DNA from 4 places in the Pseudomonas sp. 9_2_1 genome. Region 4 is predicted to be linked to each of the others. Evidence: riboswitches for the same ligand, from Rfam matches in the RefSeq annotation. Region 4 holds a riboswitch; each other region holds the start of a gene.
The links. A riboswitch is a leader RNA that binds a small molecule or an ion and turns the genes downstream of it on or off. The one in region 4 is predicted to bind cobalamin.

Region 1 (7,156 bases), 120 kb from region 4:
TGCCCGGCCGGGCCCAGTGCCCGGCGGCTCGACCAGGCCACATCCATATCAACCCGCCGTGGATAGCCGGCCACCTGCAACTCCACCAGCCCACTGCCAAACCGCGCCACCAGCGCCTTGGGCAGTTCGGCCCAGCCAAACCCGCGCACGGCGAACTCGAGCAGGGTGAGGTAATCCGGTGCCGACCAAGCCTGGCCACGGCCCAGATGCAGGCTTGGCGCGTAGGTCTTGATATATAACTGGCGTGCGTTTTCGAGGTGCTGCGTTTGCACCTGCGCAATGCCCGCCAGCGGGTGCCCGCTGGCCACGTACACGGCGAATTCCGCCTGCTCGGGCAAACGCGCCACGGCAACGTCGGCAGGGTAACTGGGCTGTGTGGCAAGAATGCCGATCTGCGCCATGCCCAGCTGGATCATTTCGATTACATCGGCATCCTCCGACGGCCCGCAGCGCAGCTCGGTGTGCGGGTAGTGCTCAGCAAACCGGGCCATTACCGCACCCTGGAAGGTAACGCTGTAGCTGTCCGACATCACCACCGACACCAGCGCCTCGACATGTTCTGCCAGCCGCACCGCCAGTGCATCGAGCTGGGCGCTGGCATCGAGAATCGCCTCGACACGCCTCAGTACCTGCCGGCCAGCCTCGTTCAGCGTGGGATGGCGGCCAGTGCGGTCAAACAGCGGGCAACCAACATCGGCCTCAAAGTTAGCGATCGCGATGCTGATAGTGGACTGGCTTTTGCGCAGCTTGCGCGCAGCGGCGGAAAAAGACCCCAGCGATGCGGCTTCGACAAACGCAACCAAGGCTTCGGGTGAGTAGCGCATGTATTGATAAAACCGATGGTAGCTATATCGCGAGTATCTGTTCTATCAAAGAAAATAGGAAGCACGACTCACGCACTGGATGGAATTTGCAATGAAAAACGTCTCTTTCACCGAACGCCTGGTTCACGCCGTCGGTTATGAAGTGTTCGCAGTGCTGCTGTGTGCGCCGCTGTTGTCCTGGGTCATGGGCAAATCGCTGGCGACAGCCGGCGCGCTGGCGGTGACCCTGTCGGTGATCGCCATGCTGTGGAATATGGTCTACAACGCGCTGATCGATCGTTATGTACAGACCGAGCGGATCCACTGGCAGGCCCGCGCGCGTTTCGCGCACGGCTTGGGCTTCGAGGCCGGCCTGGTAGTCTGGTGCCTGCCGGTGGCCGCGTGGATGCTGGATATTTCGCTTTTGCAGGCGTTCATGGTGGAGCTGGGCTTCTTCATGATCATCCTGCCCTACACCGTGCTGTACAACTGGGCGTTCGACAAAGTCCGGCACCTGCTGATGCAGCGTCGCCTGGCCTAAGGCGTGTGCCCAACTCCCACACCAATAAAAACGGGGCATGCCATTGCTGGCATGCCCCGTTTTCAAACCGCTGAAACGACTCAGGCGACTTTGACGATCCAGCCTGCCGGTGCTTCGACATCACCGCTCTGGATGCCGGTCAGCTCGTCGTAGAGCTTCTGGGTAACCGGGCCGACCTTTTCCAGGTCGTGGAACACGTGCAGCTTGCCGTTGTACTCGATGCCGCCGATCGGGGTGATCACCGCAGCGGTACCGCAGGCACCGGCTTCGATGAAGCGGTCCAGGTTGCTGATTTCGACATCGCCTTCGATCACTTTCAGGCCCAGGCGCGATTGCGCCAGTTCCATCAGCGACAGGCGGGTGATGCCTGGCAACACCGAGGCCGATTTCGGCGTGACGAACTCGTTGTTGGCGGTGATACCGAAGAAGTTGGCCGAACCGACTTCCTCGATCTTGGTGTGAGTCAGCGGGTCGAGGTAAATGGCGTCGGCGAAGTTGGCCTTCTTGGCCTCCGCGCCTGGCTGCAGGCTGGCCGCGTAGTTACCGCCGACCTTGGCTGCGCCGGTGCCTTGCGGGGCAGCACGGTCGAAGCTGGAGATCTGGAAGTTGTGCGGCTTCATGCCGCCCTTGAAGTACGAGCCAACCGGGATGGCGAATACCGAGAAGATGAACTCGGGGGCGGTGCGCACGCCAATGTTGTCACCAGTGCCGATCACGAACGGGCGCAGGTACAGGGCGCCTTTGCCGTGCGGTGGCACGAACTTTTCGTTGGCCTTGACCACCTGCTTGCACGCTTCGATGAACACATCGGTAGGCACGTGCGGCATCAGCAGGCGGGCGCAGCTGCGCTGCATGCGGGCGGCGTTCTGGTCCGGGCGGAACAGGTTGATCGAGCCGTCCTTGCAACGGTAGGCCTTGAGGCCCTCGAAGCACTGCTGGCCATAGTGCAGCGCCGTGGAGCCTTCACTGATGTGCAGTACGTTGTCTTCGGTCAGGGTGCCCTTGTCCCACTCGCCATTGCGCCATACGGACAGGTAGCGTTTGTCGGTCTTGATGTAGTCGAAACCCAGCTTGTCCCAATTAATGCTTTCGTTGCTCATGACACCCTCATTGTCTTGCAAGTGCCCGATCGCTCGGGCTGCTGTTATATGCGCACCATGCCACCATAATACATCCGCAGCAGATCGGGAACGGCCAGTCACGAATTGAGGTTGCGAGGTGTTCACCGCAAGATTTTTAGCGCCTGTGAAATCGAGCGCCGCCCGCGCGGCGCTCGGTTTCACAGGCGCCGCAAAACTTTCGCCAATCTTCAACGGTCTACCGCCCCAAGCGCTTCCCCCAATCACCGCCATGCCCCTGCGCACAAGCCTCTTCACTGTCGAACCGCACATGCCATGCCGGATGATCCAGTGCTATGCCCGCCGCCTCCAACGCTTGTGCAGTCAGCACCAGCATGCGCGTCTTGGCGTCGCCCGCCATGGCTGCAGCCTTGTCGGCTTCTTGCTCGAACACCCAGGTTATGCGCAAGCTGGCCGGAAAATCCTCAGGATCGAGCCGGTGGGTCAGCCAGCTGAAGCCGATGATTTCTGCCTTGGCCGTTTCGCAGGCATCGGTCAGGCATATCACCAGTTCACGCTCCAGCCTGGCCATTTCACGCTTGCCAGATGCCTTCACAGGTTTGCCTCGTCGTCGATCTGCTGACAGAACCGCAGCCGGTTACCGAATGGGTCCCACACCTGCATCTGCAAGCCCCAGTCCAGGCGCTCGGCTTCGGGCCGCGCGTAGCCGTACTGTTTCGCTTGCAGTTCATGCTCCAGCGCGCGCAGGTCGTCGATGCGGGCGAACACCGTCGAGCCGGGGCACGCGTCACCATGGTGTTCGGAAAGGTGCAGGATCAGGCCGTCACGATGCACCTGCATGTACAGCGGCAGGTCCGGGCTGAAGCGGTGTTCCCAGTCCAGCGTGAAACCGAGAAATTCGAGGTAGAACTCCCTGGCCTTTTCGACCGAGAAGATACGCAGCACCGGGATGGCGGGAGCGAGGGGCATGGGGCGTCCTTGACCGTGGGCAAAGACGCTACTCTAGCGCAGTTGCGCAACCTGTGGTTGACCACCCGCCAGCCACTGCGTAGCCTTGCCAGTTCGAGGTTCTTCGGCCAGGCCGAAGCTAAGACGGGAACGCGGTACAAGCCGCGGCTGCCCCCGCAACTGTAAGCACCGACAACGGATCGACACAGCCACTGCGCCAGCGCGCGGGAAGGCGTCATCCCGCCAGCCTGGCTTCAGCCGGCAACTGGAACGGTGCCAGCCAGGAGACCTGCCTCGCAACGTTTTCGACTTTCAACCGGGCGGGGTGATCCGGTGGCGAACAAGCCCGGCCGGCCTGGCCTGCGGCTGTCGTCCTGCATGCCCGCGCCATTCTGCCAAGGGCACTGCGACATGAAAACACTGGCCAAGCTCCCCGTCACCATCGTTACCGGCTTCCTCGGTTCGGGCAAGACCACCTTGCTGCGGCACATGCTCGACAACGCCCAGGGCCGCCGTATCGCGGTCATCGTCAACGAGTTCGGCGAGCTGGGCATCGACGGCGAAATCCTCAAGCAGTGCAGCATCGGCTGCACCGAGGAAGAAGCCAGCGGCCGCGTCTACGAGCTGGCCAACGGCTGCCTGTGCTGCACCGTGCAGGAAGAATTCTTCCCGGTGATGCGCGAGCTGGTGGCGCGCCGTGGCGACCTCGACCACATCCTCATCGAAACCAGTGGCCTGGCTCTGCCCAAGCCGCTGGTACAGGCCTTCCAGTGGCCGGAAATCCGCAACGCTTGCACGGTCGACGCGGTGATCACCGTGGTCGACAGCCCGGCGGTAGCCGCCGGCACCTTCGCCGCCTACCCGGACCAGGTCGATGCCCAGCGCAAGCTCGACCCTAACCTGGACCACGAATCGCCGCTGCACGAACTGTTCGCCGACCAGCTGGCCAGCGCCGACCTGGTGGTGCTGAACAAGGCCGACCTGATCGATGCCGAGGGCTTGGCCAAAGTGCGTGCCGAAGTGGCCGAAGAACTGCCGCCAGCGGTCAAGGTGATCGAGGCCAGCAGCGGCAAGTTGCCAATTGACGTGCTGCTGGGCGTGGGTGCCGAGTCCGAGGCGCACATCGATGGCCGCCGTACCCACCACGACTCGCACCACGATGGCGACGACCATGACGATCATGACCACGACGCCTTCGACTCCATCTCCATCGACCTGCCCGAAGCCGACGAAAGCCTGCTGCTTGATGCCCTGACCCAGCTGGTGGTGGAGTTTGGCGTGCTGCGCGCCAAAGGGTTTGCGGCCATCCCGGGCAAGCCGATGCGCCTGCTGGTACAGGGCGTGGGGACCCGCTTCGACAAGCACTTCGACCGCGCATGGCGCGCCGACGAGCCGCGCATCACCCGCCTGGTGCTGATCGGCCAGGACCTGGATGCGGCCCAGCTGGAAGCACGCCTGCGCAAAGCCCTGGGCGCCTGACCCCATGCACCTGCTGCGGACCCAGCCCGGTGGCTTCGTACCGGATGACAGCATTGCCGACCTCGGCCAGACACCCGCCGAGCTGGTGATTCTCTGCAGCGGCGATTCGCACCTGGCATTGCTCGCCGATACCGCCGAGCAATTGCCCGAAGACTTCCCCAGCCTGCGCCTGGCCAACCCGATGCAGGTGCAGAACCACGCCTCGGTCGACCTGTATGTCGATCAGGTGCTGCGCCATGCCAAGGTCATCCTGGTGTCGCTGCACGGCGGCGTCGGCTACTGGCGCTATGGCGTCGAGCAGCTGGTCGAGCTGGCCGCGCGTGGCGTACAGCTGATCCTGGTGCCAGGCGACGACCGCCCCGACCCGGAGCTGACCCGCCTTGGCACCGTCAGCAGCCAGCAGGCCGAGCGCCTCTGGCACTACCTGCGCCAGGGCGGCAAGACCAACGCCATCAACCTGTTCCAGTGCCTGGCCAGCCAGTGGCTGGGCCGCGACTATGCCTGGGACGAACCGCAACCCTTGCCACGCACGGCGGTGTATCACCCGGCCAAGGGCAGCGCCGTGCTGAAGGACTGGTACCCGCACTGGCACCCTGAGCACCCGGTGGCGCCGCTGCTGTTCTACCGCTCGCACCTGCAGGCGGCCAACACCGCGTTCATCGACGAGTTCTGCCAGCGCCTGCAGGCTGCCGGGCTGAACCCGTTGCCGATCGCGGTGGCCAGCCTGAAGGAAAGCGCGTGCCTGGAGCAGGTCGAAGCCTGGCTGGACGAGGTGGGTGCCGAAGTACTGGTCAATACCACCGGCTTCGCCCTGTCCAGCCCCGAACAGCCCAACCTGCGCCCGTTCCGTCGTGACATCCCGGTGCTGCAGGCGATCTGCGCGCAGGACAACCAGCCCGGCTGGGAAGCCAGCGAGCAAGGTCTTGGCGCGCGCGACCTGGCCATGCACATCGCCCTGCCAGAGCTGGACGGGCGCATCATCACCCGGCCGGTCAGTTTCAAGGACATGGCCTGGCGCAGCGAGCGCAGCCAGTCTGACGTGGTGTGCTACCGCGCTCACCCCGAGCGCATGGACTTTGTCGCCGAGCTGGCGCGTCGCTGGGTCGAGCTGGCCCGCCTGCCCAATGGGCAGAAGCGGGTGGCACTGGTGCTGGCCAACTACCCGACCCGTGATGGGCGTATCGGCAATGGCGTCGGCCTGGACACACCGGCCGCCGCGCTGAACATTCTCAGGGCGCTGCAGGCCGAAGGCTACCCGCTGGCCGAGCTACCGGGCAGCGGCACGCAGTTGATCCACCAGTTGCTCGGCGGCGTGACCAACGACCTCGACCACCTCGACCAGCGCCCCTGCGCCCAGAGCCTGAGCCTGGGCGACTACCAGGCCGCGTTCGCGCGCTTGCCCGAGGCCAATCGCCAGGCGGTGCTGGAACGCTGGGGGCCACCCGAGCAGGACCCGATGTACCGCAGTGGCCGGCTGATGGTGGCGGGCCTGCGCTATGGCCTGACCTTCGTCGGCATCCAGCCGGCCCGGGGCTACCAGGTAGATCCGAGCGCGGTCTATCACGACCCCGATCTGGTACCACCGCACGGCTACCTGGCGTTTCACTTCTGGCTGCGCCATGCCTTTGCCGCCGATGCAGTGATCCACGTCGGCAAGCACGGCAACCTGGAATGGCTGCCCGGCAAGGGCGTCGGGCTGTCGGCTGAGTGCTGGCCGGATGCCTTGCTCGGCCCGCTGCCGAACATCTACCCGTTCATCGTCAACGACCCGGGCGAGGGTGCCCAGGCCAAGCGGCGCACCCAGGCGGTGATCATCGATCACCTGATGCCGCCGCTGACCCGCGCCGAAACCTATGGCCCGTTGCGCCACCTGGAACAGCTGGCCGACGAGTTCTACGAAGCGCAGCTGCTCGACCCACGGCGTGCCCGCGAGCTGCAGCGCGATATCCTCGAACTGGTCAAGGCCACCCATATCGACCGCGAGTTGCAGTTGGAAGGGCAACTGGACGATGCCACCGTATGGCTGCCGCGCCTGGATACCTACCTGTGCGACCTTAAGGAATCGCAGATTCGCGATGGCCTGCATGTGTTCGGCCAGTCGCCGCAAGGCCGCTTGCGCCTGGATACCCTGCTGGCGCTGTTGCGGGTCGAGCGTGGCGACGGCCGCGGCGGCAATGCCAGCTTGCTGCGGTCCTTGGCCAAGGCGCTGGTGCCGGGCTTCGACCCGCTCGATTGCGACCTTGGCCAGCCATGGCAGGGTGTGCGGCCCGGGCAGTTGCAAGCCATCAGCAGCGAACCCTGGCGCA
Region 2 (7,156 bases), 1.1 Mb from region 4:
GATGGCCGGGTGCGCGGACGGGTTGTCGCGGACGAAGACCAGAGCGACAGCTTCATCGATTATGTCTGGAGCAAGAACCATTCGCTGTATGGGGCACTGGACATCGACCTCAGCGACGCAACCACCGTAGGCGGCGGTATCAGTTACAGCCGCCAGCAGTCCAGGCCGATGCTGCGCGGCATTCCACGCTACGCCAGTGGCAAGGCGGTTGACCTGCCTCGGTCGACTTATACCGGGGCCCGCTGGAGCCGTGCAGAAAACGACGTCACCACCTACTACCTGGACCTCGAACACCGCTTCAACGATGACTGGGCCTTCAAGGCTGCTGCCGTGCGCATGGATGAAACCAACACGTCCACCCACCAGCGCGTGCAAAGCACCGGCCAAGGCGTTGCAGCAGATGGCAGCGGCATCACCTACGCCGACTGGCTCACCGATTTTCACTCGACCAAGCTGGGCCTGGACATGAACGTGGTCGGCCACTTCGACACTGGCCCCCTGGCCCATGAGATCACCGTGGGCGGCAACTACGCCAAACTGACCTCGGACGACGCCTACTGGCGCAACTTCGACGCCGGCGGCAACATCTTCGATATCGATCATGACCGCCCCGAGCCCAGCCGGGACAGCGTCTTCGACGGCGACCTTGCACGTTCCAACCGGGCCAGCTACGACATTCGCCAGAAAGGCCTGTATGGCGCCTGGCGCGTCAAACCGACCCAGGACCTGACGTTGATTCTGGGCTCGCGCGTGAGCTGGTTCGACTACCGCTGGGACTCGATCGACTTCGACAGCCTGAGCGACCCAGGTACCCGTTACCCGACCAGCCGCATGACCGAATCGGGGCAAGTCACGCCGTATGCCGGGTTCGTTTATGACCTGACGCGCGAATGGGCTTGGTACGCCAGCTACACCGACGTGTTCGTCCCGCAGACCGAACGCGCCGTGGGCAATACGCCACTCAAACCGGTAATCGGTAGCAACTATGAAACAGGCCTGAAAGGCGAGCTGCTCGATGGCCGGGTCAATGCGTCGCTGGCGCTGTTCCGTTATGACCAGGAAAACCGCGCGGTCACCGATGTGGCGTCGGGCTTCGCCTGCGATGACTGGTACTGCTCCACCGCTGCCGGCAAGGTGCGCAGCCAGGGCGTCGAGGCCGAGATCAGCGGCGAAGTGCTGAGCGGCCTGCAACTGTTTGCCGGTTACACCTACAACACCACCAAGTTCCTCGATGACCCGGAGAACGAAGGCCGCACGTTCAGCCAGTGGACACCCAAGCACATGCTGCGCGCCTGGGCCGACTACACCCTGCCGCTGGACGGCCAGCGCTGGAGCACCGGCCTTGGTTTCACCACCCAGAGCCACACCCTGGGCTACGAGCGCACCTATACCGTGCCCGGGTATACCGTATGGAGCGCGCGGCTGGCCTATCAGCTGACCCCGGAAGTGAACGTTGCCGTCAACGCCAACAACCTGTTTGACAAGAAGTACTGGGTTGCCGGGTTCAACCAGCTTAATGGCAGCAACAATTGGGGCGAGCCGCGCAACTTCCTGCTGACGGTGAAGTACACCCCGGAACTCTGACCGGGTTCAGTCCGACAGCGGCCATTGCGCCAGCGGCCAGTACGCGCCCTTGCGCGACTCGTACAGGGTGAAATGGCGGGCCGCGAGGTAGAACTCCGGCGCGCTAGCAGCCTCTGGCGGCTGGCCGTGGTAGTCCCGGGAAAGCGTGAGGTGCGGGCGGTATTCACGGCTGGCCGGTTGCACGCCCAACGGTAGCAAGGCCTGCTGCAGGGCGTAGACCAGTTGCAGCAGGGCCGGTGGTACCTGCTGCGCCTCCAGCACCAGGGCGCTGGCCCGCTGCCACACCTGCAAACGGTCGAGCAGCAGACGGGGGGGCTTGGCCGGCAGCGCCAACTGGTCGACCGCAGCGCATATCGCTGGCACCTGGGCGGCATCCACATCGCCGAGAAACAGCAGGGTCACGTGGAAATTGGCGGCCGCTACCGGCTTGCCGCTGCGCATGCCCAGGCTGCGCCGCCAGTCGGCCAGCGCACGGCGCTGGGCATCACTGACCGGCAAGGCAAAAAACAGCCGCTTGAAGGGGGCGCCGCTGGGGCGGACATCCTGAACCATGTGAACTCCCGTACATGAATCGTTTGCGCAAGACTGTAGGGCATTACACCTAAGTCGCCCCGCACTTTCGTAACAATAAGTACAAACTGCCCCCATGATTGTTTATGCTGGCGGGCTTATGCCATGGCGCATGGCCATTTTTCGACAAGTAAACGTCCATGAAAATTGCACTCGTACTTATCTTCGTTTTCTCGATCGCCTATGTTCACCTGCGCGGCCGGGTGCGTCACAAGCTGACCCGCCAACTGGGTGACCACTCCAGCTTCCTGGCGCCGGTCAACGCCTTCCTTTACCTGTTTTCCAGGCACCCGGCCAAGCCTTACCTGCCGGTCGAAGCCTTTCCCGAACTGAAGCCGCTGCAGGACCACTGGCAGGAAATCCGCGAGGAGGGCCGCCAGCTGCTGCACGTGGGCGCAATCAAGAAGTCCGACAATTACGACGACGTCGGTTTCAACTCGTTCTTCAAGACTGGCTGGAAGCGCTTCTACCTGAAGTGGTATGGCGAAAGCCACCCGTCGGCAATGGCCCTGTGCCCGCGTACCACCGAATTGCTGCAAGGCATCGGCACGGTCAAGGCCGCCATGTTCGCCACCTTGCCGCCAGGCGCCAAGCTGGTGCGCCACCGTGACCCGTACGCCGGCTCGTACCGCTACCACCTGGGCCTGGACACGCCGAACGACGATGGCTGCTATATCGACGTTGACGGCGAGAAGTACTCCTGGCGCGATGGCGAGGGGGTGATCTTTGACGAGACCTATATCCACTACGCGGCCAACAACACCGAACACAATCGCATCATCCTGTTCTGCGACGTCGAACGCCCGCTCAAGTACCGCTGGGCCACGGCGTTCAACCGCTGGTTCAGCCGCAAGGTCATGGCCGCCGCGGCAGCGCCCAACGGTGCCGGCGACAAGACCGGCGGCATCAACCGGCTGTTTACCCGCATCTACAAGATCCGTGAGCGCGGCAAGGCGATGAAAAAGCGCAACCGCACACGCTACTACCTGGAAAAGTGGGCAGTGGTCGCCGCGCTGCTGCTGGTGTTCATCTACATCTGACCGGCAACGCAGGCCGTTTTGCCTACGACCTGCGTACACCCACCAAAGTACAAGCCTCACACCTGCCACTCTTCGACTAGCCTGAAAGCTCCACTCGCAACCACCCCAAGGTGAAGACGATGAGCATGATGGACTGGGACGCCTACCGTAAGCAGTTGATGGCCGGCATCGGCGATCTCAAGCAACTCTCCCCCGACACCGTGGCCGGCTACATGACCGCCAGTGGTGCGGGGGCCAAGACCAACCACCTCGACGCCAAGACCCGCGAGCTGATTTCCCTCGCCGTGGCCGTGACCACCCGCTGTGACGGCTGCATCGCCGTGCACTCGCAGCAGGCGGTCAAGCATGGCGCCAGCCGCGAGGAAATTGCCGAGGCGCTCGGCGTGGCCGTGGCGATGAACGCCGGGGCCGCACTGGTCTACTCGGCGCGGGCCATGGATGCAGTGGGCAAGGCCAACGGCTGAGCACAAACGGCGCCGCCACCCTTGCGCGACGGCGCCGCGCCGCCCAGACTGGGCGGCCCAGCCCGCGCAGGAACCCGCATGATCCACATTCGCCCCATGACGCCGGAAGACTTCGAACGTTTCTGGCCGACCTTCCAGGCCACCGTCCAGGCCCGCGAAACTTACGCATTCGACCCCGCCCTGAACGCCGAACAGGCCCGCCAATTGTGGCTGGAGCTGCCATTGCACACGCTGCTGGCAGAGGAGGATGGCGAGCTGCTGGGTTCGTATTACCTCAAGGCCAACGCGGCCGGCCCTGGCGCGCACGTGGGCAATTGCGGCTACATGGTCTGCGAGAGCGCCCGCGGCCGGGGCGTGGCACGCCTGATGTGCGAACATTCGCAGAAGCTGGCACGCCAGGAAGGCTTTCTGGCCCTGCAGTTCAACTCGGTGGTGGCCAGCAACGAGGTGGCGGTGGCGTTGTGGCACAAGCTGGGCTTCGAAACGGTTGGCCGGCTGCCCAAGGCCTATCGCCATGCCCGCCTGGGGCTGGTGGACTGCCTGGTGATGTACAAGTGGCTGGCCGATGAGCCGGTGACAGAGAAACCGCAGCTGCTGATCGGGCGCAAGAACATCGAAGCACGCGTGTCGCGGCGGCGCGGTCGGTAAAGGCCCTGCAGGTGCGTTTGCAGGGCCGCCGGATCAGAAGGCCAGGCCTATCTTGAAGCCGTACTCGTCGCGCTTGAGCTCGGTGTTGTCGGCCAACAGCGTCTCGTCGTCGAGCCGGTATTCGGTGCGGGTGTAGTACACGCCCGCCTGGATCGGCAGGTTGCCTTGCTGGTTCATCAGCAGCGTCACCTCGGCATAAGGGTTGGTGCGGTCTTTCATGTCCGCACTGTCACTGCCAAAGTCTTCCACCTTCAGCTTTACCCGGCCATCGAGGGTTCGCCGTACACCGGCTTCCACGCGCAAGGTGGCCGCATCGAACTGGTGGTTGTAACCCAACGCCGCCTTGGCGAACGGCGCCTTGTAGGTGAGTTCGCTTTCGATCCTGCGGTGCTCGGTTTCAAACCGTGACCACATGTAGCCGCCGCCCACGATCACATCGACGAAGTTGCGCGCATCCACCGCCGCACGCCAGCCCAGGTCCAGCCCTGCCTGCCCCTCCTTGAGTTTGTTGTCGTGCTTCTCGGCATACTTGCCTTCGGCACCCAGCTGGTAAATGAAACCGGACTCTGCGGTCATCTTGTTGCCAAAGGCGGCAAAGATGCCGCCTTCGTCAACGTGTTCGGTCTGGGTTTCACTGCCGCCCTGAAACTTGAATTCGTCGTAGGCGCCGAGAATGCCGACGGTGAACAGAGGGTCGGTGCTGGGTGCGGCATGGGCTGCCAACGGGGTGCCCATCAGGGCCAGGATGCAGGTGTGGCGGAGCAGGTTATGAGTAGGCATGCATCTATGTCTCCATGACGTGTAAACGGGTAGCTAGCCCACATTCCGAAACGCCCGGCGGCGCGATAGTTCGAAAAAGCTTCAGCAAATATTCAGGAATCTGCCGTTCATCACGCGATTGCCTGTCAGCCCGATGGTTGACGACCGTGCTGTGCAGTGGTCATATGCGCGCCAGTTTCAGGTGCCCTGCGCCGCCGCGCGCAAGGTGAAACGGGAAGCCGGTGCGTCGTGTTGCCCACGACAAGTCCGGCGCTGCCCCCGCAACGGTAAGCGAGCGAACCCTTCGAGATACCACTGTGCTCAGGCATGGGAAGGTGAAGGTTTCATGCCCCTCGCAAGCCCGGAGACCGGCCTGAAGCCTTGTTTGGCAACCCGCGGTGGGCGGGCGCAGGCCGGAATCCGTGCGCGCGCTCGCCTGCACGGCAAGCCTTCGCGTGTTTTCCACCGGGATGCATTCATTCCTGCAGCAGTGGAACGACATGTCCCGTATCTTCAAGCTTCACCCCCTGGCGGCCTGCCTGGCCGTCGCCCTGCCGGCCCAGGCCGATGACTTCGACCCAAAGCCTCTGGCCCTGCCGTCAACGGCCATCACCGACACGTTCGACAACCGCATCCTCGACCTCGCCACCCCGACGACGGCCGGGTCGCGCCTGGGCCTCAGTGCCCTGGAAACACCCGCCAGCACCAGCAGCATCAGCGCCGAGCAGATCCAGCAGCGCAACAACCTCAGCGTGCAGGATGCGGTAACCCGTTCACCGGGCATTACCTACATCGGCTCGCCAGGCGATGGCGGGACGGGGCTTGCAGCTCGCGGCTTCACCGGCCACGGCTCGGTGATGACGCTGTTCGACGGCGCGCGCATGTATGCCGGCGCGGGCACCCAGACATTCCCGGTCGACCCGTGGATGGTGGAGCGCATCGACGTGCTGCGTGGCCCGGCGTCGGTGCTGTATGGCGAGGGTGCAACCGGTGCGGTGGTCAATGTGATCCCGAAAAAGCCCTTCAGCGGCGACATCCGCAATCACCTGCGCCTGGGTTACGGTTCATGGGACCGCCAGCAGCTCGGGCTGGACAGTGGCGGTAGCCTGGACGAACGCCTGAGCTACCGGCTTACGCTGAACCAGCAAGCCGGCAATGGCTGGGTTGACCGCACCCCCTCGCGCAGCCTGGCGCTCAGCGCCGCGTTGCGCTTCGACGCCACTGACGACCTCAGCTTCACCCTCGCCCACGAGCGCGGCGATGCCAAGCCTGCCAATTACTACGGCACGCCGCTGATCGACGGCCACTACCGCAGCAGCCTGCGCTACAAGAACTACAACGTGCAGAACGACAAGCAGCACTACGTCGATGAGTGGACCCGCCTGACCACGGACTGGACGCTGAGCGACCAGGTCAGCGCCAGCAACCAGCTGTACTACATGAAAAGCCGCCGCCACTGGCGCAATGCCGAGGCGTACAGCTGGGACGCCGCGCGCCAGCAGCTGCTACGCGGCAGCTACCTGGAGATCAAGCACAACCAGGAGCAGTTCGGCGACCGTCAGACGTTCGCCTTCGATCACAGCCTGTTCGGGCTGGCCAGCAAGACGGTGGTGGGTGCCGAGTACAACAAGGTCCGTTTCAACATCGACAGCAATGCGCCGTACGACGATGTGGGCGGCGACTACATCGACCCATGGCAGCCGCAACCGGGCGACTTCCACAGCGCCTCGCCGCTGCGACCGCAATCGCTCGCCACCACCGGCACCTTCGCGCTGTTTGCGGAAAACCGCCTGCAACTCACCGATCGCCTGTCGCTGGTGACCGGCGTGCGCCGTGACCAGAACCATATCGACCGCGACAACCTGGGCACTGACAGCCGCAGCGACCGCAGCCTGCAAGGCGGCAACTGGCGCGCCGGGCTGGTTTTTGCGCTGACGGAGGATCTGTCGTTGTACGGCCAGTATTCCACCAGCGAGGACGGGGTAGACAACCTCATCAGCCTGAGCCCGGCACAGATGCACTACGACCTGACCGAAGCGAAGCAGACCGAAGTGGGCCTTAAGCAGCGCTTTTGGGAGAGGCGCGGCGAAT
Region 3 (7,156 bases), 1.1 Mb from region 4:
TATGACCACCGCTTTGCCCAGCTCGATTACCACGCCCGGCGGGTGGTCGAGGTGGTGCGCCTGTTCGTCTCGCCGGCCTACCGTCGGCATGGCCTGGCCGCGGCGTTGTTTGCGGCATTGCGCGAGCGAGCGGAGCAGGCGGGTGTCGACTGCCTGTACCTGCATACCCACCCGTTCCTGCCGGGGGCGATCGCGTTCTGGCAGCGGCAAGGGTTCGCGGTGGTGGATGTGGAGCAGGACCCGGTCTGGCAGACCACCCACATGCAGTTGCGCCTGGGCTGACAATGACAAAGTGCCGCGCTGGCCTCTTCGTGGCTAAACCGCTCCTGGAACTGCACATAGCTGACTGATTTAGCAGGGACCCTGTGGGAGCGGGTTTACCCGCGAAAGGGCCGGTCCAGCCAATACACGGATCAGCGCATCAGCCCCGACTCAAGCAACGCGGGGGTGTCAGAACGCCCACGACAACGGCCATTCCACCGCCAAGCGTATCTGGTCCCCATCCAGCTCTGCCTGCGCCGTATTGCCCCGGTGCACGTTATGCCTCAGCGAAAACGTGGTGCCCTTGGCTTTGCCACTCTGCACCACATAGCGCGCCTCCAGGTCCCGCTCCCAATGCTTGCCACCCTTGCCGTAGCCCAGGTACGCATAACCGCCCGCAGGGTCGACGTGGCTGCCATCGATATCGAACCCGCGCACGTACAACGCCGTCAGGTTCAGCCCCGGCACGCCGTAGGCGCCCATATTCAGGTCATAGCGGGCCTGCCACGACTTTTCGTTCGGCGCGTTGAAGTCCGACATCTGCACCGCGTTGGCAATGAAGATCGCCCCTCGGGTCACGTAATCGAAAGGCGTATCGCCGTGCACCTGCTGCCAGCCCAGGCTGAAACCGTGCGACCCTTGGTTGTAGCGCGAGACCAGGCTCCAGGTGGTGTTGTCGATACGCCCTGACAGCGCCTTGCCGGTGTCGGTGGTGCGGTACAGGTTGAGGTCCAGGCTGATACTGCGGCGATCATCCAGGGCATGGCTGAGCGTGCTGCCCAGGTAGTGCTGGTTCCAGCTGTCCTCGTAGCGTGAGCTGTAGAGGCTGCCGCTGAAGGCGGGGGCGGGGTTCCAGACTACGCCCGCCAGGTCGAAGCTGTTGCCCTGGCGGCCGTTGGAATAGTTCACCACAAAGCCTTGGTCGTGGCTGGACGCATTGCGGTCGGTACTTTCGTTGAAATGCCCGGCCACCAGCTTGAGGGTGTCGACCTCGTTGCTGGTGAGGAAGAAGCCGGTGGCGGTCTCGGGCAGCAGGCGGCTGTCGGACGAGCTGAACACCGGGGTCTTGATCCGTTGCTCACCATAAGACAGTACGGTGTTGGACAAGCGCAGCTTCAGCGCAGCCCCTGCGCGGCTGTACTGGTTTTTTGGGTGGCCAGCGTTGTCCACCCCCAGCAGGCGCGCCTTGCCCGCGCGGCCGCCGCCGCTGTCGAGCTGCACGCCCAGATAGGCATGGGCATCCACGCCGACACCGATCAGCCCTTGGGTGAAGCCGGACTGCACGCTGCCCATCAAGCCATAGGCCCATTCCTCGGCCTTGCCGTTGCGCTCGCTGCGCGGTTTGTAAGCATTGCGCGCAGCGCTGTTGCGCCCGCCATGCTTGAAGTCGCGCTGGTCGAACACGCTGCGGTTGAGGATGTTCCAGCTGCCATCCTCGACAACGCCATTGCTTTGCGACTGGGCGGAATCGGCCTGGGCGAAGGGGGCAAGGCCCAGCACCGACAGTGCCAGCAGCAGTCGGGTCATTGCCCGGCCCCAAGCTTTTGCAGTTGTGCTGCAAAGCGCGTTTTGGCCCGTGCCGGCAAGCTGGCGGGCAGTTCTGCAGCCGGCGCGTCACCCACCTGGATCAGCATCACCATGCCCATCGCCAGGTGCGCAATGCACTGGATGCCGTACACCCCGGGCACGCTGAACGTCTGCTCGAACGGCTGGTTCAGCTTGCTCTTGAACGGTTCGGCGCCGGCGGGCAGCAACCCTGCGACGCTGGCTGCGTTGTGGCCGCTCTGGGTGGGCAGGAAGCGCACGCTGTCGCCGGGGGCGATGTGCAGGTGGTCCGGCTCATAGACCATTGCCCCCTTGCTGCCACGGTTGAGCATTTTCACTTCATGCACCTCGGCCAGCGCGGCCGGGGCAAGCAGGGCGCTGGCGAGCAGCAGGGCGACAGGGCGCAACAGCATGGGCAGAACTTCCTGGTTCAGGGGGCGCGGAAACGCAGGATGCGCGCGCCGTCGAAAGGGTCGGTGAGGTAGCGGGCATGGACGCCAAAGGTGCTAAGCAGGCGTTCGGGGGTGAGTACCTCGAACGGTTTGCCGAGGGCGACCAGGCGGCCTTGGTCGAGTACCGCGATGCGGTCGCAGGTGAGCGCCTGGTTGAGGTCGTGCAGGGCCACCAGGGTGGTTACCGGCAGCGCCTGCACCTGTTGCAGCAGGCTCAGCTGGTGCTGGATATCCAGGTGGTTGGTCGGCTCGTCCAGCAGCAACACCTGCGGCCGCTGCGCCAGGGCGCGGGCGATGTGCACGCGCTGGCGCTCGCCACCGGACAGCGAGCCCCACAGGCGTGTGCGCAGGTGCAGGGCATCGAGGTCGGCCAAGGCTTGCTCGACGATGGCGCGGTCGTGCGAGGCAAACGGTGCCAGTGCCGACAGCCAGGGTGTACGGCCAAGGGCCACGGCGTCGAATACGCTGATCGCATCGAGGGTGTCGGCCTGCTGCTCGACCAGTGCCAGGGCCTGAGCAACACGACGGCGCGGCAACCGCGCCAGGGGTTCGCCCAGTAGCTGCACGCTGCCGCTGGCCGGTTTGCGCAGCCCCGCCAGCAACTTCAGCAGCGAGGATTTGCCGGAGCCGTTGGGGCCGACGATGCCCAGGGTTTCGCCACTCACCACATCGAGGTCGATAGCCTCGAGCACGGTTCTGCCGGCCAGTTGCAGCCCCAGGCCCTGGCAGCTCAAGGGCGCGAGCTGTAGCGCGGTCATGACTGTCATGGGCGCCCTCGACGGCTGACCAGAATCAAGGCGAAGACCGGTGCGCCGATCAGTGCGGTGACAACACCAACCGGGATTACCTGGCCGCTGATCAGCGTGCGCGAAAGGATGTCGGCGGCAATCAGGAACAGCGCGCCGCCCAGGGCGCTGGCCGGCAGCAGACGGCTGTGGCCGGGGCCGAGGATCAGCCGCAGGGCATGCGGGATTACCAGGCCGACAAAGCCGATGGCGCCGACGATGGACACCATCACCGCCGTCACCAGCGCCGCGCAGCTGATCAGCAGCAACTGGGTACGGCGCACCGGGATGCCCAGCGACGCAGCCGAATCGACGCCAAAAGTGAAGGCATCCAGCGCGCGGCGATGCCACAGGCACACCAGCAAACCGCACAGCGCCACCGGCACCGCCAGCCACACCGAGGGCCAGCGCACACCACTGAGGTTGCCCAGCAGCCAGAACAGGATGCCGCGCGCCTGCTCGGCAGTGGCCGACTTGGTGATCAGGAACGCTGTCAGGGCGTTGAACAGTTGCGAGCCGGCGATACCGGCGAGTATCACCTGCGCGTTGTTGCTGCTGGGCCCGGCCGCGCGGGCCAGCACCAGCACCAGGGCGAATGCCGCCACGGCGCCGATGAAGGCGCCGGCAGACATGCTCAGTGCCAGGCTGCCCAGCCCCAGCAGGCCGACCAGCACCGCGCCAGTCGAGGCGCCGGCCGACAGCCCGAGCAGGTACGGTTCGGCCAGCGGGTTGCGCAACAGCGCCTGCAGGATCACCCCGCAGGTGGCCAGGCCGGCACCGCAGGCTGCGGCGACCAGGGTGCGGGTCAGGCGGTAGTTCCAGACGATGCCGGCGTCGATCGGGTCGACCGGGTAGCCGGCCTGCCACAAATGGTTGGCCAGGACCTGGCCGACCACGCTCGGCGACAGGCTGGTTTCGCCGATTACGGTGCCGGCCAGCAGCGCCGCCAGCAGGGCTGCCAGGGCAACTGCGAGGCTGGGTAGCAGGCGGCTCATCACGGCGCTGCTTTACCGCTGGCGAAGGCACTGGCCAACGTCTGCACACCGCGGAACAGGCGGATACCCGCCTGCATGGCGTCGGCATCGAGGATGATGATGCGGTCGTGCCTGACCGCGTCCATGTTGCGGGTAACCGGGTCGCTGCGCAGGAATTCAAGCTTCTTCTGGTAGTCATCGGCGGGGAAGCGGCGACGGTCCATGCGCGCGATGATCAGCCAGGTCGGGTTGGCCTTGGCCAGTGTTTCCCAGCCCACGGTTGGCCATTCCTCACTGGACTCGACCACGTTGCGCACGCCGAGGCTGCGCAGCATGAAGTCGGCGACCCCTTGGCGGCCTGCCACGTAGGGGTCGATGTCCAGGTCGGCGCTGGAGAACCAGAACAGCGCCGAGGTCGCCGACAGGTCCTTGCCGGCCAATTGCGCCCTGGCGCTGTCCAGGCGGCCTTTCAGTTCGGTGTTCAGGGCGGTGCCGCGGTCCTGCACGTCGAAGATCTCGGCCAGCTGGCTGACGCTCTTGTAGATGCTGTCGACCTGGAACGCCTGCAGGCGAGTGCCGTCTGCGCCCACCAGGTTGTCCTTGCCTTCGCAGTCCGAGGGCAGCAGGTAGGTGGGGATGTTCAGTTCGTCGAACTGTTCACGGGTGCCGACCACGCCCTGGGCGCCGACCATCCATTCGAACTGCACCGCCACCAGTTGCGGGCGCTTGCCTGCTACCGCCTCAAAGCTGGGGTCGTTGTCGGCCAGGCGCGGCACTTTGTCGTTCTGTGCCTGGTATTCGGGCAGCACGTTGTTGAACCACAGCGAGGTACCCGCCAGTTTGTCACCAAGCCCCAGTGCGTAGAGCATTTCGGTGCCGGCCTGGCCGATGGTGACGGCGCGTTCCGGTGCCTGGGCGAAGGTCTGCGGCTGGCCGCAGTTATCGACAGTCAGCGGGTAGTGAGTGGCGGCGGCCTGGGCCAGGCCGGTAAAACCAAGGCCGGCGAGCAGGGTGGCGATGCGGGGCAGCATGCGGGGCGATCTCCTATCGGACAGTTCTGGTGAGGAACGCACGGACAGGCATCGCCGAGCCCCCGCTGGCGGCAGGGGCAACACTGATAGCCAATCCCGGACACCCCGCCGGTTGGTGAATGCAGGCCGGCAGGTCTCCTGACTGATGCGTCATGGCCCGGCTCCGGCCTTCCCGGGTCGGTCACCCAGTGGCATCGATGGAGCAGGCTCGGCATCTACAGTTGCGGGGGCAGTTCCGTTTGGCCCGTGTTGGCAGGCCTGGGATTCCCTATTATTTCCGTGGTGGAAACCGGCGGCCCGCATGGTAGACCATCACGCCGCCGGTTAAAACGCTTTTCAGAAGTACTTCAGCCAGGTGATGTCGCGCCGCCGCGCCTTCAGGCGGGCGAACCCGCGCACCGGCAGGTACAGCGAAACCGCCAGCAATACCGCGGCCAGCCATACCGCGGCGATGCCGTCAAAGCCGAAGTAGTCGCCCTGGTTGAGACCGAACAGCGCCACGCTGGCCAGGTACAGCAGCTTCAACACATACAGGTGCAGCAGGTAGAAGAACATCGGCGCCGCACCGAACACCGCCAGGGCGCTGATCCAGCGCGCCTGCCCGGCACGCTCGAAGGCGCGCAGCAGCAGCAGGCCACAGCCCAGGGTCAGGGCCAGGAACAGCAGCGACGGTGGGTATTTGGTGATGTTGAAGAAACTCATCAGGGTTTGCGTGAGGGTCGGGTAACCATTCCAGGGCGCCTCGCCGTAGCCGTTGAGCATGCGCAGCACGACAAAGCCCAGCAGTGCGATCAGCCCGGCCACCCGCAAGCGCTGCTGGCGTCGACCGGCTTCGCTGCCGCGCGCGAACCAGGGGCCCAGGCCGTAACCCAGGGCGATCACGCCGATCCACGGCAGCACCGGGTAGGAGGTGCGCAGGCGCAGGTTGTCGGAGAACTCCAGCCAGCCGCGGTCATGCAGGATCGCCCATGGCACGTGCAGGGCCGACTCCACACCGAAGTGCAGGCCATCAAGCAGGTTGTGGCCGGCGATGATGATCGCGCCCACGGCGATCAGGGCTGCGCGTGGCAGCCACACCAGCAGCGACAGGGCGATCATGCTGACGCCGATCGCCCAGATCACTTGCAGGTAGATCACGCTGGGCGGCAGTTGGAAGGTCCAGGCGAAGTTGACCAGGGTGAACTCCAGCACCACCAGGAACAGCCCGCGCTTGAACAGAAACGCCGAGACATCGCTACGGCCCTGGTACTTCTCGCCGTACAGCCAGGCTGACAGGCCGGTCAGCAGGACGAACACGGGCGCACACAGGTGCGCCAGGGTGCGGCTGACGAACAGCGACGGTTCGGTGGTGTCGATGGCCATCGGGTCGCCGACCTGATGGTGCAGGAAGAAGGTTTCGCGGACATGGTCCAGGAGCATGAACAGGATCACCAGGCCGCGCAGGGCGTCGATGCTCTGCAGGCGCTGGGTAAGCAGGGTAGGGGTGGCGCTGGCGCTTGTCATGGGGGATCGCTGGCAAGAATGGATGTCAAATGGAATGTTATCTTATAACTTATTGGGGTTTGATGGGTAGGGGTTTTTGTGTTGCCTGGTGGTTGCCACCAGATATGCAGCGCCTGTCAGCCCTGATGCGATCCCTATGCCAGCCCTGCCCCAAACAAGCCGACCCAGGCAACCCAGTTCAAAACCTATAATCCACCGTCGCAAACCAGGCCCGTGGCATCCCCATCAACCACTGCTCACCACTGAACGCCGACACCACATACTCCCTGTCAAACACGTTGTTCACCTGCAAGCCCAAACGCACATCCGGCAACACCCGCCAGGCGATATTGGCATCGACCACGGTATACCCGGGGGCGCTCTGGGTATTGGCGGTGTCGGCATAACGCTCATCCACGTAGCGCGCACCCACGCCGGCCTCCACCTGCTGGCCAAAGCCTTTGCTCAACCACAGGTTGGCCGTGCGCCGGGGCACGTTTGCCGGCCGGTTGCCCGCGCGGTCCTGGGCTACACCACCCACCGTCTCGTCAAAGTCGTCATACCTGGCGCGCACCAGCGACGCGTTTACCGACACCTGCCACTGATGCGCCAGCGCCAGCTCCAGG
Region 4 (7,156 bases):
GCGCGCCAGGGCGTGGCGCTGGTGCAGGCCAACCAGGGCCGCCGCGCCCATCACGCCAAGCATGCGCCGGCTGAACAGCACCGGGTCAAGCAACACGGCACGTGCAAACAGCTGCGGCTCACTGGCCAGCATCAGCCCGGTGAGCACGCCGCCAAAGCTGTGCCCGACGGCAAAGCGCGGCACTTCGCCGTACTCGCCACGCCCGGCCTGAAATGCCTCCACGGCCAACGCGGCGGTACGGTTCCAGCCGCGAAACGCCCCGCCATGGTCACTGTCACCGTGCCCCTGGACATCGCACAGCCACAGGTCGAAATGCTCGCCCAGGCGCATCAGCAAAGGCTGATAGGCCAGGCAGCAGAAGCCGTTACCGTGCAAGAAATGCAGCAGCGGCTTGCCGCTGGCCGCGGTGCGCCAGCCACGCAGGGTGAAGCCTTCGGCACATTCGTGGGACCAGGGGATCAACTGCATGGGCTTGGGCAACTCGCGGGCTAGGAAAACGCCGATTCTACAAACAGAAGCGGGTACAGTGAAATCACCAGCAACAGGGCCATCAGGACATTGAACAGCATCAGCCAACGCGGGTTCTGCAGCAGGTTGCGCAGCGCGCTGCCAAACATCACCCACACGCCCACGCTGGGCAGGTTGACCAGGGCGAACAAGGCGGCGATGACGATCACGTTGGTCACATAGCCTTGCGCCGGTGTATAGGTTGTAATCGCCCCCACCGCCATCACCCAGGCCTTTGGATTGACCCACTGGAACGCCGCTGCGCCCCAGAAGCCCATGGGTTTGCGAGCACCGGACGAAGCCGTGCCGACTGGCCCGGAAGTGGCGATTTTCCAGGCCAGGTACAGCAGGTAGGCCGCCCCGGTGTAGCGCAGCACTGTGTACAGCGGCGGCCAGGCCTTGAACACCTCGCCCAGGCCCAGACCAACGGCCAGCACCATGACCATGAAACCGACGCTGATGCCCACAGCGTGAGGAATCGAGCGGCGCACGCCGAAGTTCACCCCCGAGGCCAGCAACATGGTGTTGTTGGGGCCGGGCGTGATGGAGGACACGAAGGCAAACAGCACGAAGGCGGTCAGCAGGTCGGCAGAGGCGAGCATAGGGGCGGTCCACTTTCTTTATAGGTGCTGTCACACTAACGGAGTCGCCCTCCCCTGCGACCAGTACAGTTCCATTAAATTATGTAGATACACCTCACTGTATTGCTACCCGAATCAAGGAAGCCGTCAACATGAGCGTTACCATTCGCCCTGCCGTTCGCACCGATGCGCAACAGATTCTGGCCTTCATTACCGAACTGGCCGAGTATGAGCGTGCCCGTCACGAAGTGATCGCCAGCGTCGCCGACATCGAGCACAGCCTGTTCGACGAGGGCAGCACGGTGCATGGCCTGATGTGCGAACGCGATGGCCAGGCAATCGGCTTCGCCGTGTATTTCTACAGCTACTCGACCTGGCTCGGGCGCAACGGCATCTACCTGGAAGACTTGTATATCACGCCCGAGCAGCGCGGCGATGGCGCGGGGCGGCAAGTGCTGCAGCACATTGCGCGCGAAGCGGTAGCGAACAACTGCGGGCGGCTGGAGTGGAGCGTGCTGGACTGGAACGAGCCGGCGATCGGCTTTTACCAGAAGCTGGGGGCCGAGGCGCAGGACGAGTGGGTGCGCTATCGCCTGGACGGGGAGAAGCTGGCGGCGTTTGCTCGCGGTTGATGGGGCGGGAGAGCCGCTGTTAGGGGGGGCATCAGGGCCCAGCTCATATCCCGCAATTGACGCCACGCCCGCCCCATGCTCTCCTTATGCCTGCGTTCAGGTGCCCCTTCTGGGGTGAAACGGGAAACCGGTGCGTCGCGGCCCTTCAGCAGGGTCGGACTAGCCCGGTGCTGCCCCCGCAACGGTAAGCGAGCGAAGCGTCTGTACCACTGTGCCCGTAGTTCGGCATGGGAAGGTGACGCTTTTCAGGAGCCCTGCTCTTCCTCGCAAGCCCGGAGACCGGCCTGGCGTTCATGAACACCCCGCGGTGGGCGGGCGCTGTCGCATTCCCTGGGCAATCACGCTCGGGGCTGCCGCGCTTGTCCGTTGCCCACAAAAAAGCAGAGGAACGCGTCATGCCCGTCACCAGCGCCAAGCCACACAGCCTTGCCACCCCCACCACGCTAAGCCAACGCGTCGTCATCGCCGTCGGCGCCAGCCTGCTCGGCCTGTGCCTGGTCTACTTCGCCGGTTTTTCGCACATCGAGGCCGTGCACAACGCTGCCCACGATACCCGCCACAGCGCCGCCTTCCCCTGCCACTGAGTACGCCCGATGATCACGCGCATTGCCCGTACTGCGGGCTTCAGCGGGCTGCTTGCGGCCTTGTTGCTGACCTTGTTGCAAAGCTTCTGGGTGGCCCCGTTGATTCTTCAGGCGGAAACCTACGAGTCTTCGGCCCCGGCCGCACACCACGAACATGGCAGCGAAGTCGCTGCCCATGAGCACAGCGCCGAAGCCTGGTCGCCGGAAGACGGCTGGCAGCGCGTGCTGTCTACGACCGGTGGCAACCTGGTGGTGGCGGTCGGCTTCGCCCTGATCCTGGCCGCGCTCTACAGCCTGCGCGCTCCGAAGCGCGCCAGCACGGGGGCTTTGTGGGGGCTGGCGGGCTTCGCCGTGTTCTGCCTCGCGCCAACCCTGGGCCTGCCCCCAGAACTGCCAGGTACGGCTGCGGCCGACCTTGGGCAACGTCAGGCCTGGTGGATTGGCACCGCCAGCGCCACCGCCCTGGGCCTGGCCTTGCTGGCGTTTGCCCGCCACGGGCTGCTGAAAGCGCTGGGCGCCGTGCTGCTGGTGGTGCCGCATGTAATTGGCGCGCCGCAACCGGAGGTGCACGAAAGCCTGGCTCCCGAAGCACTGGAAGCCCAGTTCAAGCTGGCCTCCTGGCTGACCAACGCCGCCTTCTGGCTGGCCCTGGGCCTGCTAAGCGCCTGGCTGTTCCGCCGCTCAAGCCAGGCCTGATGCCAGTTTTTTACGCCGGTTTTGGCTGCCGCCGGGGCTGCCCGGTGGATACGCTGCTCAGCCTTCTGCGCCAGGCCCTGGATAATCAGGGCCTGGCGCTGGCCGACCTGCACGGTATCGCCAGCATCAGCCTGAAGGCCAACGAACCGGGGTTACAGCAACTGGCCGAACACCTCGGTTTGCCTTTGGTGCTGTACCATGGCGCGCAACTGCAACCCTACTCCAACCTGCTCAGCCACCGTTCTGCTGTGGCCCATGCCCACACGGGTTGCTGGGGGGTGGCCGAGAGCGCGGCGTTGGCCCTGGCAAGCCAGGGGCTCGGCACAGCGCGGTTGCTGCTCACACGCCAGGTGATGGGCCCGGCAACCCTCGCGCTGGCCTGCTGAACGCTGCACCCTCATTTATTGCAAGGACTTTCCATGACGGTCTACTTCATCGGCGCCGGCCCCGGCGACCCGGAACTGATCACGGTCAAGGGGCAACGGCTGATTCGTCAGTGCCCGGTGATCATCTACGCCGGCTCGCTGGTGCCTGCTGCCGTGCTCGAAGGCCACCGGGCCGAAACCGTGATCAACAGTGCCGAGCTGCACCTGGAGCAGATCATCGCCGCCATGCGCACGGCGCACCAGCAAGGCCAGGACGTCGCCCGCGTGCATAGCGGGGACCCCAGCCTGTACGGCGCCATCGGCGAGCAGATCCGCCACCTGCAGGCGCTGGGTATCGATTACCAGATCATCCCCGGTGTCACCGCCACGGCCGCCAGCGCCGCCCTGCTCGGCTGCGAGCTGACCCTGCCGCAGGTGGCACAGACGGTGATCCTGACCCGCTATGGCGACAGCTCGCCGATGCCACCCGGCGAGCAGCTGGCGGACCTGGCGCGCCATGGCAGCACGCTTGCGATTCACCTGGGGGTCAAGCACCTCTCGCGGATCGTCGACGAACTGCTGCCACACTATGGCGCAGACTGCCCGGTGGCGGTCGTGCACCGCGCCACATGGCCAGACCAGGACTGGGTTCGTGGCAGCCTTGGCGACATCGCCGAACGTGTCGCCGCCAAGGACTTCCGCCGCACCGCACTGATTCTGGTGGGGCATGTGCTGGGCAACACTCCGTTCGCCGATTCGGCCTTGTACCGCGCAGGGCACGCCCACTTGTATCGCCCTGGCGACTGAGCATTGCCAGGCTCACCACAGGCGTAGCAGACTCCGGGTTCCCGCTTGCGAACCGGAGTCAAGCTCATGCTGGATCTACGCCCCAACTGCGAATGCTGCGATATCGACCTGCCTGGCGACAGCCCTGACGCGCTGATCTGTTCCTTTGAATGCACCTTCTGCCGCACCTGCGTCGAAACCCGCTTGCAGGGCTATTGCCCGAACTGCAAAGGCCAGCTGGTGACCCGTCCGACGCGGGTCGGCCAGGCCTTGGCCAACAACCCCGCCTCGCCCTTGCGCGTGAATAAAACACACCTCGCCTGCAATTGACCGACCAGAAAATCGACACTCCGCCTTGTTAGCGGTGATGTCTTTCCATTATTTGTAGGAATTTTCAACAAGGCACCCGAGGATTATCAACACTTCTATACTCGGCATTACCAAACTTCAGGATTGGTCGTATCTTGCAGCGCTTCCGATTAACCCGCTTGCAGACGTATTCCTGAGTGATCCAGGAAGGCGGACCACATCCTGACAGGAGTTTTCTCATGACAACCGTGCTGATCGTCGATGACCACCCGATCGTCCGGGTCGCTTTGCGCACTATCCTCGAGCGCGAGCGCTTCCATGTTGTCGGCGAAGTGGGCGACGGCCGGATCGTGGCGCAGGTGGCCCGCGAGCTGCGCCCGGACGTTGTAATTCTGGACATCGGGCTACCCGGGCTGGACGGCATGGAAGTGATCAAACGCCTGCAGTGCCTGGAGGCAGTGCCGAAAATCATGGTCCTGACCGGTCAGGCCACCGATCTGTACGTACGCCGCTGTCTGGATGCCGGCATCGGCGCCTTCGTCACCAAGGATGAAGATACCGATCCGTTGGTGTTTGCCCTCAAGGCCCTGATCAAGGGCTATTCGACCTTCCCGCAGATGTCGGTCAACAGCAACTCGCTGGAGAGCGAACCCGTGCGCCTGGAAAGCCTCTCCAACCGTGAAATGGAAGTGCTGCGGCGCCTGGCGCGCGGTGAAAACAACAAGAACATCGGGCACTGCATGAACCTCAGCGCCAAGACCATCAGTACCTACCGAGGCCGTATCATGGAAAAGCTCAGGACCGAGTCGCTGGTTGAAATGGTCGACCTGGCCAGACGCAACGACGTCAACTGAGCGCTTGGCCACCATGAAACGTCTGCTGGCCAGTGCCGTTATCGCCATTGGCCTTTCGGCCTCGGCAAGTCTGCTTGCCGACAGCGAACCCCGACAGCTGCTGGCGCGTTCCGTCAGCGCTGCCACCCCGCTGCAACTGCCCAGCGACGACCGTGACTGGCTCGCGCGACGACAGCGGCTGGTGCTGGGTAGCTCCCGGCCTGACTATCCACCGTTCGAAATCAACGTCAGCCAGCGTGACTACGAAGGGCTGAGCGCCGATTACGCCGGCATCATCGCCGAGCAACTGGGTATTGCGATCGAAGTGCGCCGGTACGACAGCCGCCATGAAGCCATCGCGGCCCTGCGCGAGGGCCGGATCGACCTGCTGGGCAGCTCCAACGCATTCGAGGCGGCGGACGCCGAGCTCAACCTCAGTACCCCCTATGCCGATGATCTGCCTGTCGTTGTCACCCGCAAAGGCAGTGACCTGAAGAATGCGCGTGACCTTGCCGGCATGCGCCTGGCCATGGTCGACCATTACCTGCCGGCCAGCGCCGTGCACGCCCTGTATCCCAAGGCCCAGCTAAGCCTGTATCGCTCAACCCTGGCCGGCCTTGCCGCTGTCGAGCTCGGCGAGGCCGACGCCTACCTGGGCGATGCGATCAGCACCGATTTCACCATGGGCAAGAGCTACCAGAACACGCTGAAGATCGACCACTTCAGCCAGGTTGCCCCTGGCGAGTTCGCCTTTGCCTTGGCCAGCGACAACCCGCGCTTGCACCGACTGGTCGATCAGGCGTTGGCCCGCATCAGCGAAAGCGAACGCCTGAACATCCTGCGCCGCTGGAGCAGCGGCAACACCAGCCTGCTGCTTCAGCGCCACCTGTCAGTGCTGAGCGCAGAGGAGCAAGCCTGGATAGCCAGCAATCCGACCGTCAACGTGCTGGTCAATACCGGCCTGGCACCCCTCACATTCAACGATGCCCAGCACCGTCCCAGCGGCATCACCATCGACCTGCTCAAGCAGATCTCCCTGCGAACGGGGCTGCATTTCAAACCGCTGGAGAGCTCCTCGGCGCAGGAAATGGTCGAACGTCTGGCCCGCGGTGAGGCGCAGATGATCGGTGCCCTGGGTTATGGCGCAGACCGTTCGAAGCAGATGCGCTATACCCGCCCCTACCTGGTCAGCCCAAGGGTGCTGGTCACCCGCAACGATGGCTCCGCACCGGCGCAGGCCAGGGCACTGGACGGTCAGCGCATCGCCCTTGTGCGCGGCTCCCCGCAACGGGCGGCGCTGGAGGGACGCTTCGCCCAGGCCAAGGTGGTCGAGGTGGACAACCCGCTAGGCCTGATGGAAGCGGTGGCCAACGGGACTGCCGACGTTGCCCTGAGCAGCCATATCAATGCCGCCTACTACATCAGCCACGTGTTCAAGGACCGCCTGCGCATCGCCAGCGTGCTGGATGACGACGCGGCCGTGGCCGCCTTCGCCGTGGCCCCGGACCAGCCTCAGCTGCAAGCCATTCTCGACAAGGCACTGCTGAGCATTCCCCCCGATGAACTGAACCAGCTGATCAACCGCTGGCGGATCAGCACGCTGGTCAGTGACAGCGCCTGGCGAGATTACCGCACCCTGACCTTGCAGGTGCTGGTGTTGTCCGGCCTGCTGCTGGCAGGGGTGGTGTTCTGGAACAGCTACCTGCGCAAGCTGATCAACCAGCGCACCGAGGCAAAACACGCGTTGCAGGACCAGTTGGCGCTGAGCCGCGGGCTGCTCGAACAGCTGCGTCAGGCCAAGGACGACGCCGAACAGGCCAGCCAGACCAAAAGCACCTTCCTGGCGACCATGAGCCATGAAAT

Region 1: another riboswitch for cobalamin. It lies ahead of cobW (cobalamin biosynthesis protein CobW); the one in region 4 lies ahead of AC5O5I_RS12695 (CbtB domain-containing protein).
Region 2: another riboswitch for cobalamin. It lies ahead of AC5O5I_RS18005 (TonB-dependent receptor); the one in region 4 lies ahead of AC5O5I_RS12695 (CbtB domain-containing protein).
Region 3: another riboswitch for cobalamin. It lies ahead of AC5O5I_RS18015 (ABC transporter substrate-binding protein); the one in region 4 lies ahead of AC5O5I_RS12695 (CbtB domain-containing protein).

What each region holds. Positions count from the first base shown of each region.
Region 1 covers NZ_CM181239.1:2,706,837-2,713,992, forward strand. The annotation lists gene AC5O5I_RS12155 (LysR family transcriptional regulator) at 1-824, opposite strand, end outside; gene AC5O5I_RS12160 (multidrug/biocide efflux PACE transporter) at 916-1,344, shown strand; gene AC5O5I_RS12165 (branched-chain amino acid aminotransferase) at 1,425-2,444, opposite strand; gene AC5O5I_RS12170 (hypothetical protein) at 2,662-3,018, opposite strand; gene AC5O5I_RS12175 (glyoxalase superfamily protein) at 3,015-3,392, opposite strand; cobalamin riboswitch at 3,472-3,682, shown strand; gene cobW (cobalamin biosynthesis protein CobW) at 3,783-4,850, shown strand; gene cobN (cobaltochelatase subunit CobN) at 4,855-7,156, shown strand, end outside.
Region 2 covers NZ_CM181239.1:3,965,457-3,972,612, forward strand. The annotation lists gene AC5O5I_RS17975 (TonB-dependent siderophore receptor) at 1-1,584, shown strand, start outside; gene thpR (RNA 2',3'-cyclic phosphodiesterase) at 1,591-2,136, opposite strand; gene lpxO (lipid A hydroxylase LpxO) at 2,295-3,194, shown strand; gene AC5O5I_RS17990 (carboxymuconolactone decarboxylase family protein) at 3,314-3,658, shown strand; gene AC5O5I_RS17995 (GNAT family N-acetyltransferase) at 3,737-4,306, shown strand; gene AC5O5I_RS18000 (hypothetical protein) at 4,340-5,086, opposite strand; cobalamin riboswitch at 5,250-5,456, shown strand; gene AC5O5I_RS18005 (TonB-dependent receptor) at 5,566-7,156, shown strand, end outside.
Region 3 covers NZ_CM181239.1:3,972,722-3,979,877, reverse strand. The annotation lists gene AC5O5I_RS18040 (GNAT family N-acetyltransferase) at 1-282, shown strand, start outside; gene AC5O5I_RS18035 (OprD family porin) at 451-1,788, opposite strand; gene AC5O5I_RS18030 (pseudoazurin) at 1,785-2,219, opposite strand; gene AC5O5I_RS18025 (ABC transporter ATP-binding protein) at 2,237-3,025, opposite strand; gene AC5O5I_RS18020 (FecCD family ABC transporter permease) at 3,022-4,038, opposite strand; gene AC5O5I_RS18015 (ABC transporter substrate-binding protein) at 4,038-5,048, opposite strand; cobalamin riboswitch at 5,160-5,357, opposite strand; gene AC5O5I_RS18010 (acetyltransferase domain-containing protein) at 5,385-6,551, opposite strand; gene AC5O5I_RS18005 (TonB-dependent receptor) at 6,730-7,156, opposite strand, start outside.
Region 4 covers NZ_CM181239.1:2,827,759-2,834,914, reverse strand. The annotation lists gene AC5O5I_RS12710 (alpha/beta fold hydrolase) at 1-468, opposite strand, end outside; gene AC5O5I_RS12705 (LysE family translocator) at 489-1,109, opposite strand; gene AC5O5I_RS12700 (GNAT family N-acetyltransferase) at 1,241-1,720, shown strand; cobalamin riboswitch at 1,802-2,023, shown strand; gene AC5O5I_RS12695 (CbtB domain-containing protein) at 2,116-2,304, shown strand; gene AC5O5I_RS12690 (CbtA family protein) at 2,314-3,000, shown strand; gene AC5O5I_RS12685 (cobalamin biosynthesis protein) at 3,000-3,386, shown strand; gene cobM (precorrin-4 C(11)-methyltransferase) at 3,420-4,172, shown strand; gene AC5O5I_RS12675 (DUF1272 domain-containing protein) at 4,239-4,481, shown strand; gene AC5O5I_RS12670 (response regulator transcription factor) at 4,700-5,314, shown strand; gene AC5O5I_RS12665 (transporter substrate-binding domain-containing protein) at 5,328-7,156, shown strand, end outside.